DNA from 3 places in the Paenibacillus donghaensis genome. Region 2 is predicted to be linked to each of the others. Evidence: riboswitches for the same ligand, from Rfam matches in the RefSeq annotation. Region 2 holds a riboswitch; each other region holds the start of a gene.

The links. Region 2 has a riboswitch for cyclic di-AMP ahead of B9T62_RS32500 (C40 family peptidase). Riboswitches for the same ligand answer to the same signal wherever they lie in the genome.
Region 1: another riboswitch for cyclic di-AMP. It lies ahead of B9T62_RS13715 (APC family permease); the one in region 2 lies ahead of B9T62_RS32500 (C40 family peptidase).
Region 3: another riboswitch for cyclic di-AMP. It lies ahead of B9T62_RS26580 (C40 family peptidase); the one in region 2 lies ahead of B9T62_RS32500 (C40 family peptidase).

What each region holds. Positions count from the first base shown of each region.
Region 1 is NZ_CP021780.1:3,183,027-3,189,016, reverse strand. It holds gene B9T62_RS13725 (DsbA family protein) at 41-772, shown strand; gene B9T62_RS13720 (disulfide oxidoreductase) at 769-1,236, shown strand; cyclic di-AMP (ydaO/yuaA leader) riboswitch at 1,440-1,597, shown strand; gene B9T62_RS13715 (APC family permease) at 1,723-3,540, shown strand; gene B9T62_RS13710 (iron-hydroxamate ABC transporter substrate-binding protein) at 3,871-4,896, shown strand; gene B9T62_RS13705 (FecCD family ABC transporter permease) at 5,076-5,990, shown strand, end outside.
Region 2 is NZ_CP021780.1:7,155,548-7,166,901, reverse strand. It holds gene B9T62_RS32515 (M1 family metallopeptidase) at 1-132, shown strand, start outside; gene B9T62_RS32510 (hypothetical protein) at 138-974, shown strand; cyclic di-AMP (ydaO/yuaA leader) riboswitch at 1,194-1,331, shown strand; gene B9T62_RS32505 (C40 family peptidase) at 1,389-1,817, shown strand; cyclic di-AMP (ydaO/yuaA leader) riboswitch at 2,186-2,328, shown strand; gene B9T62_RS32500 (C40 family peptidase) at 2,334-2,825, shown strand; gene B9T62_RS32495 (GNAT family N-acetyltransferase) at 3,087-3,587, shown strand; gene B9T62_RS32490 (c-type cytochrome) at 3,750-4,106, shown strand; gene B9T62_RS32485 (4a-hydroxytetrahydrobiopterin dehydratase) at 4,230-4,517, opposite strand; gene B9T62_RS32480 (hypothetical protein) at 4,754-5,047, opposite strand; gene motA (flagellar motor stator protein MotA) at 5,251-6,057, shown strand; gene B9T62_RS32470 (flagellar motor protein MotB) at 6,041-6,859, shown strand; gene rluF (23S rRNA pseudouridine(2604) synthase RluF) at 7,070-7,771, opposite strand; gene B9T62_RS32460 (ATP-binding protein) at 7,798-10,089, opposite strand; gene tadA (tRNA adenosine(34) deaminase TadA) at 10,396-10,896, shown strand; gene B9T62_RS32450 (GNAT family N-acetyltransferase) at 10,935-11,354, shown strand, end outside.
Region 3 is NZ_CP021780.1:5,880,010-5,885,999, forward strand. It holds gene B9T62_RS26555 (phosphotransferase enzyme family protein) at 1-619, shown strand, start outside; gene B9T62_RS26560 (GNAT family N-acetyltransferase) at 622-1,230, shown strand; gene B9T62_RS26565 (DUF2785 domain-containing protein) at 1,474-2,304, opposite strand; gene B9T62_RS26575 (hypothetical protein) at 2,781-3,032, opposite strand; gene B9T62_RS26580 (C40 family peptidase) at 3,254-3,721, opposite strand; cyclic di-AMP (ydaO/yuaA leader) riboswitch at 3,726-3,857, opposite strand; gene B9T62_RS26585 (SDR family NAD(P)-dependent oxidoreductase) at 4,102-4,302, shown strand; gene B9T62_RS26590 (glycoside hydrolase family 43 protein) at 4,281-5,849, opposite strand.

The DNA.
Region 1 (5,990 bases), 4.0 Mb from region 2:
TTAAATTTCTCCGTCCGCTAAGGACAGAAAGGAACCATCCTTGAGCAAAACAAAAAAACCACAAGTCCAGGCTCCTCAAAAGAGCAAACAGGAGATCCGCCGAGCCCAGCAGGAGCAGGCTAAGCAAAAAACGAGGCTGCTCATTATCGGTTCAGTGGCCGTTGTAGTCATACTCTTTGTAGCCCTCTTCATGCTTACCTCTAGGGACAAGGTAACCAGCTTCAATTATGATGAGATGCCGCGGCTCGGCAGTGCGGATGCGCCGGTCAAGATTGTCGAGTTCGGCGATTACAAATGTCCGGCCTGTTCCCAATTTGCCGGTCTGATTAAACCTCAGCTTGTCCAGGATTATATTGATCAAGGCAAGGCATCCTTCCATTTCGTGAACATGGCCTTCATTGCTACCGATTCGACAACAGCCTCCTTGGCAGCCTTGTCTGTCTATCATCAGGACAACGAAGCCTTCTGGAAGTATTATGACGCCCTCTATGCCAATCAGGGAGCAGAGGATGTGGAGTGGGCTACTGCGGATTATCTGGTTGAGCTTGCCAAGCAGCTGGATCTGGGAATTGATCTGGAGCTGCTGCGCAAAGACATTGATGAGCATACCTACGTGGATGAACTGGACAGAGATATTGAGCTGGCCAAAGACAAAAAAGTTTCCTCTACCCCAACATTATTTATCAACGGAGTGAAGAGCGATAAGGCGTTTGATGCAGCCGCGCTGTCAGCCCAGATTGATGCCGCCCTGGAGAAGGCGGGAACGAAGTGAAGAGCTTCAGTTCCTTCTGCCGCCGCAATGCGCTCTATCTGGCCTGGTTCGTCTCGCTGGTTGCTGTAGCCGGCAGCCTGTACCTCAGTGAGGTGCTGAAATACGAGCCCTGCAAGCTGTGCTGGTTCCAGCGGATCTTTATGTATCCGCAATTGTTTCTGCTGGGCATCGCTACATACCGGGGGGACAAGCGGATTATCCCTTACGTGCTGCCGCTGAGTATTATTGGCGGCAGTATCTCACTGTATCATTATGCAGAGCAGAAAATCCCTGCCCTCAGTGAGGTGCTTCCCTGCACCATCGGTGTTCCCTGCAACCAGGATTATCTGAATCTGTGGGGATTTGTAACCATTCCGCTGCTGGCCCTGATCGCCTTCACTCTGATCACGATTTTGCTGTTGATGGGACGCAAGAGCGATCACGTGGAAACGGATGATAATTCTGAACAATTGATGAATGATTAAGCGAATATTTTTAGTTAAAATTGCAGTCGTTTCCCTAGAAAAACACGGGCCGAAGGGCTAATGAAAGATAATGAAAGAGAATGAAAGAGAGTAACCTACAGGATGATCTATTTGCTCCTTTTGGTACTTTTTTCATTCTTTTTTCATTTATTTCTCCGCTTTACGGAAGGCGGGTTGTAGACTAATATTAGACCTTGTGAGAAGTTGAATATGCGCTGAATTTTCCGCAAGGGAAAACGGGGGAACCACACTTGGCCACAAGGGCCAAAGGGGTGAATCGCAAAGGTCTAGAGGACCGGACCGTAGGGCTACCACAGCCCGAATCCGCCAGCTAACCTCGTAAGCAAAGGTGGGATAATGACCATGCCGTAAGCATGCGGATCATTTCCGTAGGCTTATTTTTGTGCCTGAATTTATGAAATCCACCAATGAAAAGTGCGCGCGGTAACACCGTTTCAACTCACCAAGAGAGGAACTGTTTCTACAATGGTAAGCAAGGTAAAGCGACTATTGATCGGGCGTCCGATGAAGTCGAACGAACTCGATCATGAAAAGTTATCCAAGGTTAAAGCTCTGGCTGTTCTGTCCTCAGACGCACTCTCGTCAGTGGCGTATGGTACGGAACAAATTCTGATTGTGCTGGTAGCGGCAGGCTTCACAGCTATCTGGTACTCGTTGCCCATTGCTATAGCCGTATTGGGCCTGCTGGCTATCCTGATCTTCTCCTACCGGCAGACGATCTTCGCCTATCCGCAGGGCGGGGGCGCCTACATTGTCGCCAAAAACAATCTGGGGATTCCCACAGGCCTGCTGGCCGGAGGCTCGCTATTGGTGGACTATATTCTGACGGTTGCGGTAAGTGCTTCGGCGGGGACGGATGCGATCACCTCGGCTTTTCCAAGCCTGCATAACCATACGGTGCTGATCGCAGTGACGGTTATCCTGCTGCTGACGATCATGAACCTGCGCGGTGTTACCGAATCGGCCTCTTTCATTGCTATTCCTGTATATTTGTTTGTTGTGTCCATCTTTGTATTGATTATCTCCGGTGTGTTTAAATATTTGACCGGTGGTGCCCATGCCGACGTGCCCGAGATTGGGGCTGCGGTGTCCAACGTCAGTCTGTTCCTGCTCTTGAAGGCGTTCAGCTCCGGCTGTTCGGCGCTTACGGGTGTGGAGGCGATGTCCAATGCGATCCCCAACTTCAAAGCACCTGCGGAGAAAAATGCCGCCAAAACGCTGATGATTATGGGAGCCATTCTGGGGCTGATGTTCACCGGGATCACCTTGCTGGCTTACTGGTACGGTATCATGCCGAATGAGAAGTCTACCGTGATCTCACAGATTACCGAATCCACCTTCGGGCGTGGTGCTTTGTATTTCTTCATTCAAGCGATTACTGCGGTAATCCTGTTCCTGGCGGCCAATACAGCCTACTCGGCGTTTCCGCTGCTGGCCTTTATGTTTGCGAAGGATAAATATATGCCGCATGCCTTCATGGTGCGCGGGGACCGGCTGGGCTTCTCTAACGGGATTATTTTCCTCGGTGTGTTGTCTGCGCTGCTGGTGGCCGCTTTTCACGGAAATACTGAAGGGCTGATTCCCTTGTACGCGGTTGGAGTGTTCATTCCCTTCACATTGTCACAGCTGGGGATGATGGTCCATTGGTACAAAAAGAAGCCGAAAGGCTGGCAGCAAAAATTCGTCGTGAACACAATCGGCATGCTGACGACCTTGACGATTACACTTATCTTTATTATCACCAAGTTCTCCAGTGTCTGGGTGGCCTTCATCTTCCTGCCCGCTGTCATGTTCGTGTTCTACCGCATCCACAGCCACTATATGAATACGGCAGATGAGCTGCGGATCTGTCCAGCTACCGATAAGCCGATGATTAAGGGCAGTACGGTAGTAGTTCCTGTTGCGGGTGTGACCCGTGCGGTGCTTCATTCCATCAGTTACGCCAAATCGCTGACGGAGAATGTAGTTGCAGTCTATGTAGGCTTTGATGAGGAAGAGATCTGCAAAATGGAGCAGAAGTGGGAGGAGTGGAACCCCGGCGTCCGGCTGATTGTGCTTCGTTCACGGTACCGCAGTATTCTGCGCCCGCTGGTGAAGTTCATCGACACCGTGGAATGGAAGACAGCGACCACCGACCACATTACGATTCTGATCCCGCAGTTTATCACCAAACACTGGTGGCAGGCAGTGCTGCATAATCAGACCAGCTTGTTTATCCGCTCCTATCTGATGAACCAGAAGGACATTGTGGTCGCAACCGTGCCTTATCATTTACACAAGTAGAAACGGCTACGCCGTCCTTTTGAAGGACGGGGCGTTTCAGCGAGAAATAGAAGGACAATTTATAGCGTGAAACATATAAATTCTTATATTTCAAATAAATCGTTCCTGATTGGCGTTAAGGCGGTCTCCTGAAGTAGGGAGCACCGCCTTTTTCTCTTCTTATGAAGGGAAATATGCAGCCATAGATGAAAGATGAAATTTTGTTTTATGCAAATTTATTAATTTTTATGTTGACATAGATAATGAGAATCAATATCATTTAAGAAAGTGAAGCGGAGGACAACCAACCTTTGACTGACCATGGATGTAAATAAATAGGAGGGGTACTTAATGTTTTTGATTAATAAAAAGGGATCGGCCAGCACTAAGGTAGCGATTACAGCGCTGTTGACAGCCATGCTGTTCTTATCCGCTTGCGGGAATAACAACGCCGGGAATGCAGCTAATGCGGGGGCTACAACGGCTCCAACGGCCGCAGCAGCGACAGAAGCTCCAGCAGCTACGGAAGCTCCAGCCGCTGAGCCTCGGACAGTAACTGATGCGATGGGGCATGAAGTGACCATCCCGGCTAACCCGCAGCGGGTGTTGGGCTCTTATCTGGAGGATTATCTGGTAACGCTTGACGTGACCCCGGTCGCACAATGGTCCATTACTAAGGGTGTTCAGGATTATTTATCCACAGAGCTTAAGGATATTCCTGCTATCAGCTACGATCTTCCGCTGGAGGCAGTTACCAGCTTCACTCCGGATTTCATTCTGATCCAATCGGAAGCCCAGGTGCAGAACGGCCTCTATGATCAATTAAGCAAGATTGCCCCTACCTATGTGCTTGGAGATGAGCTGAACAATGACTGGCGTAAGCAACTGCTTAAGATTGGCGAGCTGCTGAACAAGACAGCCGAGGCTGAGCAAGCGCTCAAGACATACGACGAGAAGGCTGCCGATGCCAAGGAGAAGCTACAAGCCTCCATTGGCGATGACTCTGTAGCCGTATTATGGCTGGCATCGAAGAGCTTCTTCATTGTAGATGCCACACGCAGCAGCGGGGCTGTCCTCTACAACGACCTTGGCGTGACTATGCCTAATCTGGTGACAGATATTCCGGAAGAGACCAGAACGAACTGGAACGCGATATCGCTGGAGAAGCTGTCTGAACTGACAGCGGACCATATCATTCTGGTGAACAGCGACAAGACCGAAGGTGCCGAGATCACGAACAGTGACATCTGGAAGGCGATCCCTGCCGTCAAGGCCGGCCATGTGCATGAGTTCAGCTCGAAGACCAGCTGGCTCTACAGTGGAGCCAATGCAGGCTCTAAGATCATTGATGATACGCTGGCCAGCTTGGTGAAATAAGAACACTGTAATGTGTGCAGGTCCAGTATCCCTGGTGGATATGAAGACCTGCACCTTTTTTTAGCGGATTATTCCCTGAACCGGATTGTACATCAAGAGATTATTTGCGATAATGAGAATGATACTTGTTATCATCTGAAGAATCTAAGGATTGGTTGCTTATGAATAAGGAGACGAACATGGTCCCAGCACCGGATTACACAGACACCACAACACAACCTGCAATGGACAAACCCTTGCAGGCACGCCCGGCAGCGGCCCTCACTATTCTCATTCTGGGGCTTGCTGCCATAGCATTTGGCCTGGCGGCTTCCGTCTCGGTGGGAGCTGCCGATATTAAGCTGGCTACCGTATGGGAAGCGGTATTCCACTTCAATCCCGAGGCGATGCAGCACCAGGTGATCCGGACTTTAAGAATTCCGCGCGCGCTGGCCGGAGCATTGGTTGGTGCCTGCTTTGCTGTAGCGGGGGCGATCATGCAAGGCATGACCCGCAACCCGCTCGCAGACTCCGGCCTGCTCGGACTAAACGCCGGGGCAGGGGTAGCCTTGGCCTTGGTGTTTGCCTTTGCTCCCGGACTGCCGTTTACGTATCTTATGCTGTATTGCTTCCTGGGGGCCGCAGTCGCGTCGTTAATTGTATTCGGCATCGGGTCCATGTCCTATAATGGGCTGACGCCGCTGCGGCTCACGCTCGCCGGAGCGGCTGTAAGTTCCTTGCTGCTGGCGCTCAGCCAGGGCGTAGCGATCTTGTTTCATCTCTCACAGGACATCGCCTTCTGGCTGGCCGGAGGTATTGGCGGCGCCAATTGGACACAGCTGAAGATCATGGGTCCTGTTGTGGGAGCAGCCTTGCTGGCCGCTCTGATGTTGTCCCGTTCCATTACCCTGCTCAGTCTGGGCAGAGATGTGGCCGCAGGCTTGGGGCAGCGCACAAGGCTGGTACAGCTTGGCGGTATGATTGTGGTCACTGTTCTTGCCGGAACTGCTGTAGCAGCGGTAGGGCCGGTTGCTTTTGTCGGACTGATTATTCCGCATATCACTCGTTATCTGGTAGGGGTGGATTACCGCTGGATCATTCCTTGCTCCGCCGTA
Region 2 (11,354 bases):
CATACGGTTCTGCTGGAGAGCAAGCACCTGAATAACTTCAGACTGGCGGAGCTTGACCGCAAATCACTTTCCCGCTGGACATTAAGTTTGACGAAACTGCTGGAAACAGCGCTTAATACATTGGTCTGGTGAGGTGAATGATGGTGAGAACTTCATTAACCCGTGGCTGGCGCAGCATGAAGGAGCAGTCCTATATCCTTATCCTGCTGTTTATCTACCGGCTGCTGTGGGGCTATTTTCTGTACCGGTTCGTAAGGTCGGCGGTGATCCCTGTGATGCAGCATTACCCTACCGCCGATGCAGGCGGCAGTGCGCTGGGGCGCCTGCTCTTCTACATTGAAGGCCAATTTGCCTTAAGCTCAGATTCTGCGGTACACGGGTGGCTCCTGATGCTGCTTGCGCTCTCCCTGCTCCGGCTGCTTGCTTCACCCTTTATCAGGGCAGGGCTAATCTACGAGCTGCACCAGGAGAGTAAGGGAGAACGCGGTCTGTTCTTTTTTCCCGGCATGAAGCTGCACGGACTGTCTGTACTGCTGCTTAGCCTGGTGGAGTGGCTGCTGGCACTGCTTCCGCTCTGGTGGCTTGCCCCCAAAGTGTACGGGCTGCTGCTCTCCTCAGTTATGGATTATTCAAAACTGCTTACAGTGGTCCCCTATATACTGGCTTGGCTGGTTTATCTCTACCTGGTGCGGCTATTCATTCTTTATATGCAGTTTGGTTGTACGGCTGGAAACGGAATGTTCTCTTCGCTGCTGATTGCCTTTCAAGTTCTGTTCTCAGCAATCTTAATATCGCTTGTACTGGGGGCTGGCGGATTAGCCCTGCTGCTGATTAGCGGCCTCACTGGTATTTTTGCTCCGGGCCTATCTGCACTCCTGGTCCGCCAGCTCTGCCCGCTTCCTGCCACCCTGTTCCGAATGTGGGGAGTAGCTGCCCAATATCATCTATGGCACAGCAAGCGCTTTCCACAATAATACAGGCAATATTTGGACATAATAGAAAACCACTGCCTCCAGGTTTGGGACAGTGGTTTTTTTGTTGTGCACATCTGCTTAGAAGATTTGCAAAACTCTAAATCCTCTGATACAATGATGCCTGTACTACTAGTAACAACTTTGTAATCTTTTGAATTGTTTTATTCATAATTGCATGCAAACCGTCGGTTCTGACAACGATTGAAAGTCACTATTCTGGTGCATAACACGCCAAATTCCCTGCACCGGGAAGTGGGGGAACCATATTTTGGGTGAATTGATCTCGTAACAGAGGGATCATAGGGAATCTTCTACCGAACCCTTAAGCTAACCTCGCAGGCCTTGGAAGGAGTACATCTTTTGAAGATTCAGTTCTTTAAGAAAAAATTCGTCGCAGCTGCATTAGGGCTTGTTATGGCATTCTCGATTGGCGGAGGCAGCGCTTTTGCCGATTCTAAGATGGACAACGTTATTACAAAAACACTGGGAACGACATATAGAACCGGAGGAACAACCACATCCGGATTCGATTGCTCTGGATTTACGAAATATGTCTTCACCAAGATGGGCCTCAGCCTGCCGCGCACCTCGAAAGCACAATATAATGTTGGAACTACTGTATCGAAAAGTAAATTGCGCTCCGGCGATCTGGTATTCTTCAACACGCTCGGCAACGGAATTTCTCATGTTGGAATTTATGTTGGCAATGGCAAGTTCGCGCAGTCATCCTCATCGCGTGGTGTTACCATCACTTCCTTGAGTCAAGCCTATTGGGCCAACCGCTACGTTGGCGCCAAAAGAGTTATGAGTACGTCCTCGTACCAAGCTGTGGCCTACGATTGAAATTTCCCCACAACCTTAACCCCTATCATAGACTTAACCACCCGGACTTGATTATTGTCGTAATCAGGTTCGGTTTTTTTCTTTCCTTATTCTACCTTTTACACCGATCGATCCGTCGCGAAACAGCTTTTCCCCATTATTTCAAGAAAAATTTGTAAAAATACCACAAAGCCGCGTACTCCCCAGTATTTTGCCGCTCTGAATCTCCAATTCAGCTAATATTTCTGCATTAATATGTTATAAGTGATTGCCAAGCGCCAGCTTCTTTGTTACAATAATCGCAGTGAAGTTTTAGTAACATTTTTGTAATTATTCAGTTATGTTTTGCTAAGGTTTTGTCATGTATTGGTTACAAGCTAATCCTAATCAAACAGTATGTGCCGAGTTCCCTAACAATCAGGGAAACGGGGGAACCAACTTTGGGTGAATTGACCTCCTATTCTAAGAGGGGTCATAGGGGACCTTCAACCGAACCCTTAAGCTAACCTCGTAGGCATTTGGAAGGGGTATACACTTTTGAAGAAGAAGTTAGCAGCCGCATTACTCAGCTTTTCCATTGTTCTCACTATGGGAGCAGGAAGCGCTTTCGCCGATTCCAAGATGGATAAGGTAATCGACAACACTCTTGGAACGAAATACGTATCCGGCGGAGTTTCCACCAACGGATTTGATTGCTCTGGATTTACCATGTATGTGTTTGACAAGATCGGCATTAATCTTCCTCACCAATCCGGTTCCCAATACCAGATGGGCACAGCGATCTCACGCAGTGACCTGAGAGAAGGCGATCTTCTATTCTTCAATACAAGCGGCAAAGGTGTATCCCATGTTGGAATTTATGTTGGCGACGACAAGTTCGCACATGCATCATCCAAACGCGGTGTAACCATCAGCACACTGAGTGACAGCTATTACGTTGACCGTTACGTTGGCGCTAAACGTATCATGAGTACAGATGCTTACCATGATGTTGCCAGCGATGTTCAAGACAATGACAATGTTGAATAATAAGTAGCTCTTACAGAAGCTCTTTTCCGAGGTTGTTGCCACAACTCTCCGGGAAGGAGCTTATTTTTGTCTATATTTTTTATTTACCCCTCCCATAGAGTGCCAAACAGTAAATCTGCCGAAAAATCCATTTTAATAAAATATAATTTGTAATTTGTCAAGTTTCAGCCTTGTTCAGTTATTTTTGCGTCGCATCAGGCCGATAGTGGATATAATTTAGATATATCGTATTTCGCACGCGAAAGGAGGCCTCGTTGCCTTATGATCTCTTCCCCCGTTACGTTTCATGTAGTACCGATGGAGTCCGGGCATGGTGAGGATATTTGCCAGTGGGATTACCAGCCGCCGTACAACATCTATGGCTGGATGCCCTGGAAGCAGATGCAGGAGCTTGGCATTGAATTCGGCGACCCTCAGCTTCGTGAAGAACAATATGTATCTGTTATTAATGACCAGGGTGACTTATGCGGATTCGCACAGCTTTTTCCTATGGAAGGCGTGGTTCGGCTGGGAATCGGCATGCGCCCGGAGTTATGCGGCCAGGGGCTGGGCTCTTCATTTATGAACGCCATTGTAAAGAAGGCTCTAGCACGGTATCCGGAGCGGGAGATTGACCTGGAGGTGCTCACTTGGAACCAGCGTGCGATCCGGACCTACCGCAAGAGCGGATTCACCATTACCGACACCTATGAAAAGCGGACTCCGACCGGAGAGAAGCCGTTTTATTGCATGGTCTATGACCCAACGCAACGGCAGAGCTAATGCCTCAATCTCCTATACAATTGAGCATAAACCCTGTTCATTTTTTTGACACAAATACTATGATAACGCTTTAGCATAAGCTATACTATAAGCAGCAGCTTAAGTAAGAAACGGCTTTGCCGTCCTCTACAAGAGGCGGCATCCCTGAAAGGACGGATGACGATGCAAAAATGGATCATGAGCGGTTTGTTTTTTGCCGCCTGTGCCTTTGCGATTGTGCTGATGTTTGCTCTGCCCGGCAAGGAAGAGGTTGCTGAGGAGCAGAAACCGGCTATGCCGGCCGTACAGCTGGACGCCGCAGCCGCTGAGGAGGTAGTTAAGGCCACCTGCATCTCCTGCCACGGCGACCAGCTGCAGGGCGGAATGGGCCCGAGCCTTCAGCAGGCGGGCGCAGAGCATGATGCCGAGGCAATCTATAGCATAGTCACCAAAGGACGCGGACAAATGCCATCCTTCAAGGAGCAGCTGGCTCCCGAGGAAATCGCCAATGTCGCCATGTGGCTGGCCGAGAAGAAATGAACCGAACCCCCGTTCCTTATCTTAGCAATGCACAAAAAACACCCGTGCCCAGGACCTGTTGTTGTCCTAATCGGCACGGGTGTTTGCTATTTATTACGGTGCCCGGCTTATCTGGGCAGCCGCCTAACGGCTTTTGTCATATGCTTCGTTGAATTCATGCGCTTCACGGACATCCAGAGCCGTAATTCCACCAGCTTCATGGGATGTCAGCCGCAGAATCACCGCTTTGTAATCTATCGTGATATAGGGATGATGGTCGAAGGCCTCCGAGATCGTGGCTACCTCATCCACAAAAGCAATGCCCTTCATAAACTGGCTGAACATATATTTGCGCACCAGTGTACTCTCTTCCAGCTTCCAGCCTTCAAGCTTGATTACCTGCTCACGCAGTTCTTCCTCTGTTAATAGCAATTATTTCCCTCCCTTACTAAGAATAGCAACATAACCCGCCAGAATCGCCTACTCCACTTATCTGCTAAATAAAACATCCCTTAGCTTCTGAGGTCCAAGGGATGCGCCAAGATAACGGCAATTTTCGGTTAAATGTATTCTGAAATCCCGGCTAATATAACTCCAAGGCTCTACCAATCTTACCACGGGCTGTTGATTGCGGGCAAATGATGAGACTAAGCCCGGCAGGGCCGGTGTCAGACAAGCACCACCGAAGCCAGATCTTCCTCACCCAGCAGAATGTTAATACGGTGCGTCTCTTTATCATAGATCACAACACCGCTCCCCACTTGAATCACCGGCTCGTTGCCGAGTGCGAAGAATAGGTCCTCTGCCAGTGCCTCCCAGACCTCCATCTTGGATTCCTGCGGCAGTTCCTGCCACTCGTCAGGCTCCATCTCAAAAAATACATACCCGTCCGTAATCCGTCCGACCGCCTCGGTCAGCTCCGTCAAAATTTCACTGTAATCTCTGCCATGTTTCACACCCACGTATATCACTCCGTTTTCTCCACAATGAATAATTACTTACCTTTACCATTATAGCCGAAAATATGACTTCACAAAAAAGCGAATGCTGACGATAAATAAGAATATACGTTAGTCTTTTCACTTTAAGTGTCCCGCCGCTCTTCAAGGATGATAAACGCGGCATAGCCGGATCACTTTTTTAAAACTCATGGACGAGGTGCATAATGGAAATTTCATCAATACTCGGTTTGGTTTTTGGTTTGGTCGCAGTCCTCTGGGGGATGCTGCTGAAGCACGCTCCTCTGGCAAGCTTAAACAACCCCGCCGCCTATGTCATTATCTTTCTAGGTACAGTCGCTTCGATCTTCATGGCCTTCCCGATGTCGGAGGTCAAGAACATTCCCAAGCTGTTTAAGATTCTTTTTGTGAAGAAGAAGATGGTCAGCAAGGCAGAATTAATAACGACATTCATGGACTGGGCTTCCATTACCCGCCGCGAAGGCTTGCTGGCGCTGGAATCCAAGGTAGATGAAATCGAAGACAACTTCCTCAGAAACGGAATGCGGATGATTATTGACGGCAATGATCAGGAATTCGTCCGCGATGTGCTGATGGAGGATATCCATGCTACAGAGGACCGCCATAAGGCGGGGGCACTGATCTTCTCTCAGGCAGGGATGTACGCTCCAACCCTAGGTGTACTTGGTGCGGTTATCGGTCTGATTGCCGCATTGGCCGATATGAGCGACATGGCCAAGCTGGCCCATGCCATCGCAGGGGCGTTCATCGCCACCCTGCTGGGGATTTTCACCGGTTATGTTATGTGGCATCCGATGGCTAATAAGCTTAAGCGGCTCTCCAAGCGTGAAATTGAAGTGCGGTTGATGATGGTGGAAGGCCTGCTGTCGATTCAATCAGGCGTCTCAACGATAGCGATCAACCAGAAGCTGGCGGTCTTCCTTACCCCTACGGAACGGGCCAAACTGAGCAGCGAGCGGGATGGAGGCGGCTCCAGTGAGCAAAAAGACTAAACGACATGAGGAACACGAAGAGCATGCCGATGAATCCTGGCTGCTGCCTTATTCTGACCTGATGACCTTGCTCGTCGCCCTCTTCCTCGTTATGTATGCCATGAGTGCGGCCGATGCCCAGAAATTCGAACAGATGAGCCAGGCCTTCAGCTCGGTCCTGAATGGCGGTTCCGGGATTCTTAACGAATCCTCTGCCACCCCAACCCAAAGTAATTTGGATCAGGGAAAGGGAGAAAAGCTGGACAACGTAGTTGCAGACAATACCGGGGAATCGGAGATCAGCAGGCTGCGCAAGCAAGAGCAGCAAGAACTGGAGAAGCTTAAGAAGCAATTCGATCAGTACATTAAGAATAATGGTCTGACCGCTATGCTGAATACGAAGCTCAACCAATCCCAGCTGACGATTACAATCAGCGACAACGCCTTGTTCGCTTCTGGCCAGGCCTTCGTCAAGGATGACTCCCGTCAGCTGGCCAAGTCCATCTCCACAATGCTGCAGCAATTCCCTGATTATGAAGTCCTTGTTGAAGGTCACACGGATAATGTTCCGATCAACAATTTCAATTATACTTCCAACTGGGATTTAAGTGCTGACCGGGCCTTGGAATTTATGAAGATCCTTCTGCTGAACACGAATCTTGACCCCAGCAAGTTCAGTCCCACCGGACAAGGGGAATACCACCCGATTGCCGACAACAGTACGGCGGTTGGACGTGCCAAGAACCGCCGTGTTGAGGTGTCGATCATCCGGAAATATCAGGATGCCAAGCAGCCTGACGATGTGATCTCCACCACTAAATAAACATTCTTATAGTTGAACAAGTGGAAACGGCTACGCCGTCCTTTTAAAGGACGGGGCGTTTCAGCGAGAAATAGAAGGATAATTTATAGCGTGAAACATATAAATTCTTATATTTCAAAAAAGAGCTGCGCCCAGGATATATGTCCTGAGCACAGCTCTTTCTCTGTTATTATAACGCGTGTGCTGTGGCCCCTAAGGACCTCCCGCTAGCTACAGCAGCTCATAATCCAGCATAGCACCCAGCTCGCTTCTCTCTTGGTCAGACAGCTCCCGCCACTCGCCGCTCCGCAGGGCTCCCAGGCGGATATTCATGATCCGCACCCGCTGCAGATGCCGCACCTCATAACCGAATGCGCTGCACATGCGGCGGATCTGCCGGTTCTTGCCTTCGGTCAGAATAATACGAAAGACCCGCTCGCTGATGCGGGTCACCTCGCAGGGCAAGGTCCGCTCTCCCATAATCTTCACACCGGTAGACATCCCTGCCACAAATGACGGCGTAACCGGCCTGTCAACCGTAACGATATATTCTTTCTCATGTTTGCCTTCAGCCCGCAGGATCTTATTGACGATATCGCCATCATTAGTCAGCAGAATTAAACCCTCGGAGTCCTTGTCCAGGCGGCCGATCGGGAAGATCCGTTCAGAGTGTCCGACAAAATCAACAATATTGCCCTTGATATGCTCTTCTGTTGTCGAAGTAATGCCGACAGGCTTGTTGAGAGCGATGTAAACGGTCGTAGCCGCCGTTTCCAGCTTTCTGCCATCAATCTGCACCTCATCGCCTGCCACCGCCTGACTGCCCAGCACAGCAGGTGCTCCGTTGATGGTAACACGGCCTGCTTCCACCAGCTTATCCGCTTCGCGTCGTGAGCAATAGCCCGTTTCACTGATGAATTTATTAATTCTCACTTTGTTCGTTCACTCCATTTCTCATCTTACTCTGCCGAGGAAGGCTCGGCAGCGGCCCCGGGCAGCGTAATGGTTACGACTGCGCCGCGGCCGAATTCACTCTGTATTTCCAGACTGCCCTTATGGGCTTGAATAATACGCTGGCTGACCATCAGCCCGAGCCCTGTGCCCGTTTCTTTATTCGTGAAAAAGGGTTCCCCCAGCTTGGGCAGCATCTCTTCAGGGATACCCTCCCCCTGGTCAGCAATCCTAATGACTACGGAGTCCTGTACCAGCTGCTGGTCGAGAACAATGATCCCGCCCTCCGGCATGGCTTCGATTGAATTCTTGACAATATTAATAAACACCTGCTTCAGCTGGTTCTCTTCACAATGGACCAGTGCAGACACGTTGGAGAACCGTGTCTCGAATTCAATGCCGCACAGATGGGCCTGGCTGTCCAAGAGCGAGATCACATCGCTAAGGATGGACCGCACATCCTTCAGCTGGAAGTGAACGGCTTGGGGTTTGGCGAGAATCAGAAATTCGCTCACAATCAAATTGATCCGCGCCAATTCCGACAGCATCAGCTCAATATGCAGCGGGACGATCCGCTGCTTCTGCTGCTGCAGCTGCAGGAAGCCCTGGAGCGTGGTCAGCGGATTGCGGATCTCATGCGCTACACCTGCTGCCAGCTGGCCTACAGTAGTAAGCTTCTCGGAGCGTCTCAACAGCTCCTCCATCCGGTTGCGCTCGGTCATATCCCGTGAGACGTGAACGAAGGAATGCGGATGTCCCTCCTCATCGCGGATGACCGAAGTGCTGACGCTTACCTCTACAAGCGTACCATCCTGCTTCAGCCTCACTGTCTCCACCGGAGGCAGTGAGGCACCATTCTTCAGTTCCTCCAGCCGCTCCTCCTCCTGAAGAAGCGCTGTGGCCGGTACCAGATAAGGCATCTTGTCCGCCGCATCCGCCGCACTCCAGCCATACAGCTCTTCAAAAGCCTTGTTGGTGCTGATAATCCGGCCTTCCATATCCACTGTATGAATCGCATCCGAGGTGCCGTTGATCACGGATTCGAGATGTTCTTTGACCGCACGATTCTCCTCAAGTGTCTGACCCAGCGTTCTGTTATGCTCCATCAGATGAGAGGTCATCGCGTTGATACGCAAGGCCAGCTGGCCCAGCTCATCGCGGCTGTCTACCTTCAGCGGCGGATCAAATTTACCTCTAGCCACATCATTTACTTTTCTTAGAATATCCTGAATCGGCCGGGTAACAATACCCGCCAGTACATAGCTGCCCAGGAAAAAGATCACCAGCAGCAGAATAGAGGTAGTAATATTCTTGATCAGCTGCCCCTTCAGCACGGAGGAGATGACGGAATAATCCATCACCACGCTGATGACATACATGTCCATTCCAGGATGGTCAATGGGGATAAAGCTCTTGAGCACCCTTTTGCCAAGAGCCTCCGTGTCTAAGGTTACCGGCTCCCGCCTGCTGATCGCCTGCATAACCGCAGCCTTGTCCTCCTCTACATGGCCGTAGATATAGCTGCCGTATTTAATCGGACGGTTGCGCAGCTTGACATTGACAGAGTCCTTGCCGTCCGGCCCCATGCTGGCCAGTCCAAAGGTTTCAGGGTTAATTCCCGTGACCTCCAGAATCCCTGGATTAACCTCACGGGTCTGCTGCACAATGTCATCGGGATTCATTACCTTTATATAATCGCTGACATTTGTGCTGCGAATATAGGGATCAATAATGTAATTGGTAGTTCCATCGAAATAATATCCCCATTTCTCGATATAGTCAGGGTTCGAGGTTGAGTATTCAAAGGGCCCTGCCCAGAAATTATCCAAAGCCTGTCCCTTCTCTACTGAAACTGGCTGACCCTCCAAGAGCTCCAAAAACGCCAAATACCAATACCCCATCGATTTGGTAGTTAAGCCGATTTCTTTCGGCTCAGAGGATTTCTGCACGACGATATCATTCTCGGTCTTCACGAGCAGTGAAATGTTGGAGATCCCCAGTTTGGCGGCAAGCTCCTTAAGCTGCTTGTTGGTGACGTTCTTAATATCCGGGTCCAGTTCCTTGGCGGCCATGATGGCAGTCATACGAAGGTTCTGGGCAATCTGGTTCTCCACATAATTAGAGCTATAGCTGCTTTGTTCTACAGAAACGGCAATCTGCATCGCGGTCATTTTCATATTGTTGACACTCTCATTACGCAGGTTGCTCCGCGCTTCATACAGGTTGAGTGTCAGATTCAGCGCCAGAATTAGCAGCACTGATCCGAAAATAATAGCAGATAATTTAGTTTTTATGGACAAGCTTCCTATTCACCTCTTATCCGCTGGTAAATCCTAGCGGAGTGTTCATAAATATCATACCTTTTGGCACTTCATTTGAAAAGACATTTAAGCGCCTCCCTATATGGCAATGATTGAATTCCCCCGGTGCTTTCTCTACAATATAAAAGAAACCACACACAGGTTATGCACATATAAACAGATCGTTGAATTTTGATGTGTACAAAATTGTGCATAAGTCGGCTGTTATCCACAGAGTTATGCACAATTTGTTAAGAACGAATATTTGTTCGTTGTATAATCGGGATATATGAAGGGAAGATGAGGTTGAGAAATACGTTGGATTATTCTTTGGTGGATGAGCAAGCCATTCATGAATTCTGGATGAAGCAAGCCATTCTTGAAGCAAATAACGCCGAGGCGCTCGGCGAGGTGCCGATTGGTGCGGTCATTGTAAGGCATGGCGAGATTATCGGGCGGGGCTATAATCTGCGTGAGACTACTCAGGATTCCACTGCACATGCAGAGATGGTCGCCATCCGCGAGGCCAGCAATCACCTGCAGTCCTGGCGGCTGCTTGATTGCCAGATGTACGTTACACTGGAGCCTTGCCCCATGTGTGCAGGAGCCATTATCCAGTCGAGAGTGCCGCTAGTTGTGTATGGTACGACCGATCCCAAAGCAGGCTGTGCAGGAACACTTATGAATCTGCTGGAGGAGCCGCGCTTTAATCACCGGACAGAAGTCATTCGGAGCGTCCTGCAAGAGGAATGTGCAGGTCTATTGACCTCATTCTTCCGCAAGCTGCGCCAGAAGCCGCAAATCTAATTCAACTACAAATAACCTAGCAAGGGAGAAAGTCACTGATGCAACTAACCTTCTATAACCATCTGCAAGGCATTTATATTGCTCCCCTGGAGCTGAAGGACGCCGGCAGCCTGCTCCGCTTGCGTGTAGAGAACCGGAGCTCCCATCAAAGATATGAACCTCTGCGTGAGGAGGACTATTACACCCTGGCCAGCCAGGAGGAACTGATCCGGCAGCGCATGTCGGATGCCGAGCAGGACAGGGGCTACATGTTCGGGATTTTTCTGCTGGAGGGTGAGCTAATTGGACAAATCACCCTCTCCAATATTGTCCGAGGTGTTGGCCAGTTTGCTGATTTGGGTTATGTTATGGATCAGCGCCACCAGGGAAACGGCTATATGAGCGCAGCCGTAGCGCTTGCTCTGGATTTTGCCTTCCGAGCGCTTGCACTGCACAGAGTCCAGGCAGCCATTCTGCTG
Region 3 (5,990 bases), 1.3 Mb from region 2:
GGATTGTGTTCAACAGATCGGCAGGCTGACCGCCCGGCTTCATCAGGCAGCTGCTGTTTTCCTGCCGTTGGCCGGATTTGTGCGTCCCACGTATGATGCCAACCATTTTCGCAGACAGATGGTACAGCTGGAGCAGCACTATCCCTGCTTTTTGACAGAGAAAGCCTGGACTAATTATCGGAACGCCGCCGAATTGGTTCTCCAGGAGCTGGGGCTTATGACTCCCACGCCAGCGAATTTCGGTATGATCCACGCTGATCTGCATTTGGGTAATCTGGTGTTTGATCAGGATACCCCATATGCGATTGATTTCGCACGATGTGGATATGGCTATTTCCTATATGATATGGCTGCTGTATTGCTGGGTTTAAGCCCGGCGCAGCGACGGATGCATCTGCTGGGGTATAGCCAGATCAGCGCGCTGGATGATGATTATGTGCAGAGACTGGAGTGTTTTTTCATCATGTGTATGATCGAGAACTACGCACATCATGCCGCCGATCCAAGAGAAACCGCTGATTTGATAGCAGAACAACCTTACGCTCAGGCTTATCTCAGCTGCTTTCTGAGTCACCGTTCCTTTTTGTTTGAACATATCGAACCGTTGCAGGAGGATTAATTATGATGAATGTTAGGGTGAAAGTAACAGACCCCAAGGATGCTTATCTGATCAAAAATATGTATCCGCTCTACCTCCATGACCTGGCTGGACATTACGGGCCTGTGCCCGGACATCTGCCTAACCGCCATAGCATCTTCGAGGACAGCGAGGATTATGTAACGTTGCAGGATCAATATGACGTCCAGAATATCTGGTGGGAGAAGCCCGGCTGCCTGTACCCCCACCTGATTCTGGCAGATGATCTGCCTGTCGGCTTTGCCTTGATCGCCACTCCGCCGCATTGTGCTCCAGGTGTCGATTATTTTGTGAATGATTTCTTTGTGATGAACCCGTTCAGAGGTCAGGGTATCGCGGAAGCGGCGGCAGCCAGCGTGTTCGACAGCTTCAGAGGCAGCTGGCAGCTATTCACCAACCCGTCTGCAAAGAACTCCACCGCCCAAGCTTTCTGGCGCAGAACCGTCTCCAATTATACTCAAGGGCAGTACGAGGAATACCAAGGCAACACTTTTGATGGGGACAAGCTGGTATTCTCGTTTAGTAACCATCACAGCCAGGCTGCGGACCGAGGAGCCGCTATTTCCGCCGATTTAACCCTTTTAGCGGATTAACGGACTCAGAGAGCCCTTATTGTGCCCAAATCAGACCCATTAGCTGCCCAGATCAGCACATAAGGGCCCCTCGGTCCGTTAGCCTCCGAAAACACCCGATATCCAGCAAATAAGAGCTATGAGGTCCGCAACAATCATCCCTGTCCGCTAATGTCATGCTTGTACCGCAATGCTTCCTGTCCACAAGTGTCACTCCGTTTGCTGCAGCTCCCTCCTTAGTCATTTTGAGATGTTCCAGTCTCATCACTTCGTATTCTGTACGGCAAATTTGTTCAATGCAGCTTCGGCAGCAAGCAGCGCGGCTTCAAGAACAGGGCTGCGGGTTCCCTGTACTCTTCTGAAGTAGAGACAGCGGACCAAATTTTTGCTATTCACACGGGCGATTACCTGCTCTCGGCATTTCGGCTGGCTGGCGCATGCGGACAGACCGCCGATCCACTCCACCACCTGCTGCTCCGGTAGCAGTTCCTGCTCCAGCATGGTGTCCACGATGGTAGCGATCCGTTCCTCTTCTTCCTCAGCGAAGGTGGACAGACCATTGTGCAGCATGCCCTGAATAGCCGCAAGAATCTCCAGTTGCACAGATGTGTCACTTTCCGGACATTGCACCAGCTCATCCAGCGCATCTGCCGCATGAGCCGCACTGTGTGCCCAGCCTCCTTCAGCCACATAACCGCGCAGGTCCTTCTCTTCCCGGTAATAACGCAGTAATGCACCCTTCACAGCCAGGAATTCAGCAGGCTTCAGAATTGGCTGCTTCCTGTGGCGCATCAGAATTAAAGCTACCGGCAGCACCGCGAAGGTTCGCGTAAACACAGACGGACTCCCCTCGCTCCCGATCTGATAGAACAGATGCTGCTCATCAGTCAGCGTTCTGAGCAGGATGCGCAGCTCATCGTCCGTGAACTTTTGCTGTTCCATAATCCATTCATAGAAGGTAGGATAGATCAGATTATCGCGCAGCTCCGGCTCCGGGTCCCCGATATATTGCAGCATCAACGTCAGGAAGTCCTGTTCCCGCTCTCCCTCACGCAGGTGGTAGTGCTCGTCTTCGATACGTTGTAGGTCTTGCATCAGCTGTTCTCTGATGTTGCATGAATCCACACGGCTATCGCCCCTTAACTGCTGCACTTTAATGTCACAGCTTTTGGCAACTATCCAGCCATTCAGCCCATAGGAAGAAGATATCACGAAGTATTGATATTGTTCAGCAGTCAGCGTTGACTCCAATTCTTCGAGAGTATCATACATCTTGGGCCAGCCGTAGTTCTTTTGTTTGTTCAGCAGCTCTGTATTCTCTTTGATGAAACTAGGGATTCCATAGGCATCGATATCAAGGATAATACTTCCCGGCAGTTCCCCTTCAAACCAATGGCACAGCACTCCCGAGAAAACAATATCCGTATGCTCCAGCAATTGAGGATAGTCATACCTAGTATGCATAATGATTTGCTCAGCCTCATAATTCACTTCATACGACAGTATTTCATTATCATGCACTTGGGACATCTAATCTGAACCCTCCTGTTCTTTTACCAGCCAACCAAGAGCTAGAAACACCCAATCTTCCGCCGCTCAACCTTGTTGTTCGCCTGTTTATACATGTAATATTCCATATCCGTCAGATTGACCAGTGCCAGCCCTCTTTCTTCAATGACCGGGAGATCCACTTCCGCCTCCAAGAGCAGCAGCTTCAGCCCCTTGGCTTCCCATGAATATCTGTGATAACAAATTTCCGCATATCCCTCCTGCTTTCCTGCTCCAAGTTGTCTTTCGGGGCTAATTCTCTTCCCCTCTGACATTCGCTAGAACATCCCCCAAGGTTCAAACAACCTCTTTTTTTCATTTCAAGCTCCTTATTATCGCCTGTATTAACCACAGGCGTACCCTTCTATTATCGGCAAGTAATTTCTGTTACAACACGCATCCTGTCCAGAATCGAGGGTATTCTCCACAGAAAAACAGAGGTTGTCCCATCAGCCATATCGTGGCTGATGGGACAACCTCTGTTTCTCAACATACACTAATTCACCATACTAAGATAACTCTTTTGATCTACTACACGCCGAGCTGTGACATAACGATCTTTGTAGTATGTATCCGCCAACTTGCTTATTCTAACTCCCTTGCTGCTCGAGGAGTGAGCAAATTGATCATCGCCTAGATAGATGCCCGCATGAGAGATACCCGTACCCAACGTATTAAAAAACACCAAATCTCCTGATCGCAGGTTCTCTTTAGCTACTGGTGTCCCTACTTTGGCTTGAGATTGGGATGTGCGTGGAAGATCCTCCACATTAAACTTTTTCAGAACATACAATATAAATCCGGAACAATCAAACCCTATGGACGTAGTACCCCCCCATAAATACGGGGTTCCCAGTACCTGATTCACTTCACTTTCAAGGTTAACCTCACTTGCAGAGATACTTGGTGCAGCGGTTGTGAACAGAACTGCAGCTCCTAATAAAGATAAGATGACTTTCTTCAGAACCTTGTTCTCCCTTCAATGCCTACGGAGTTAGCTAAGGGTTCGGTTAAAGGTTCCCTATATTCTCTTACTCACAAGAATAATTCACCCGGAAATGGTTCCCCCGTTTTCAAATGAAACTCGGCAGTAGTTAATATTTTGTAACTAATTATACTTTAATAGAACTACAAACATCTGTCAATCTTCTCTCGAATTTCATCTAGTATCATGCCCTGTTAAGGCTTTCTACATAGATTTTCTACTATTTTAGAATTCAATCCTTTTATTCCTATTAAATCCTTTGATAATGTGCATCAGCAAAATAAACAAAAATGTAATAACTATCCTGGATATATTATCCTCAACGTGAATCCTTCTAACAAAAAAGCTTCCCATTTAGTATGGATATCGTGGCATATGAAAAATTCGGAGCATACTCCGCCGCGAAAGCGGGCTTAGAAGCATTAATGAAAACGGTGACCGTGGAAGAAGCTAAGCATGGTATTCTTGTAAACCTATTTGATCCGGGCAATTTGTGCTTAAGATCGTTTGGATCTGTTACAAATCTTTGGATAGCGAATTACTTATTCGACTCCACCTGAAACTGTTTGAAATCTGCATACCCACCTTCGGTGACTTCTGCAATAGCAAATAAACCAAACTTCGCACCTACCCAGCGATCCACACTCGCTTCGAATATTTCTGCGGGAACAGACTCGAAGCTTTCACCATCCATCCTGTAGGCAAAGTCACAATGAGCACCTTCTCGGACGTTTACATAAATATCCACGATGGTACCCTTCATCGGGGTTCGCCATATCACAGATTCCTCCGTCTGGTAACCGACCGTATAGATGAGCTCCCGTTCTTCCGTACCAGCGATCACCTTAGCTGCAAGTCGAGCATGCTGGTAACCAAATACGATTAACCCCGCCTCAGTTCCTCCAAGCATACCGGCAATATCCAGTCGGACAGTCGCTCGAAATGATAGTGCCGGAAATTTTTGTAGCAACAACTGTGGCGCATCATAGAACGTTGTCACATGCTGCGGGAGTCGATCTGCGCACAACCGCAACGTACCTTCGTGCGTCGGCAGTAGCCAGTTCGGTGAAGGATTAGCCTGCCACTGCCATTGCAAGCCAGGCCGTCCTTCAGTAAAATTGTCCGATGTTGCTGGTATCTCAATGGGATAAACAGCGCCAACATCTGGCTTCTGGAAGCAAACCACCGGCTCTCCGATGCCTGCGTTTTGGTTTATGCCCATAAGCGGCCAATTGTCTTCCCATACAACGGGCTGCAAATGAACGATGCGACCGTAAGCATTCTTATCTTGAAAATGAATAAACCAGGATTCTCCATTGATGAGTTCAACCCATCCACCTTGATGGGGCCCGTTTACCGGAGAATCGCCCTGATGAAGTGCAATCCGGTCTTCATAAGGACCGAACGGGAAAGACGCCCGCAGCACGGTCTGCCACCCTTCCGCAACGCCCCCGGCTGGAGCGAAGATATAGTAGTATCCGTTCCGTTTATAGAACTTTGGACCTTCCATCGTTGGATGACCTTCCGGATCGTTGAAAACAATTTCACCTTCGTCCAGTAGTCGTGTACCATCCGGAGACATCCTGCAGACACGAAGCTTGTGTCGGATTCCAGACCGGCTTTCGGCAAACGCATGAATCAGGTAGGCTTGACCGTCATCATCCCAAAGGGGACAGGCATCAATCAATCCCTTTCCTTCATGTACAAGATGAAGCGGTGTCCACTCCCCCGCTGGATGATCTGCAGTCGTCATAAAAATGCCTACGTCGGGATCGCCATAAAAGATCCAAAATTTCTCATCGTGGTAACGAATGCTTGGTGCCCATACACCTTTGCCGTGTTGTACACGGTCATAGTCAGGGAGCGGCATTTGTTTGATGGCATGATTGATAAGACGCCAGTTCACCAAATCCTTGGAATGGAGTATCGGTAAGCCTGGAATATGGCAGAAGCTAGAGGAGGTCATATAAAAATCGTCGTTGACACGAATAACATCCGGATCAGAATAATCTGCGTGCAAGACGGGGTTTATGTACGTTCCGTCACCTTGATCCGATATCCATGGAGCACCAGTTCTAGCAGGTTGTTGTTCTGTGTTCTCACTCATTATTTCGTTTCCTCCTCTAAAACTGCTAACTTTTCAAAATCCATCCTGAACGTGCGGTTGACAACCCGGTCGATCGCTGCAGCGATCATCCCTGAATCCGTCAGTGGTTGCTTCAATTAGAATCCTCCCTTTTGATAGATA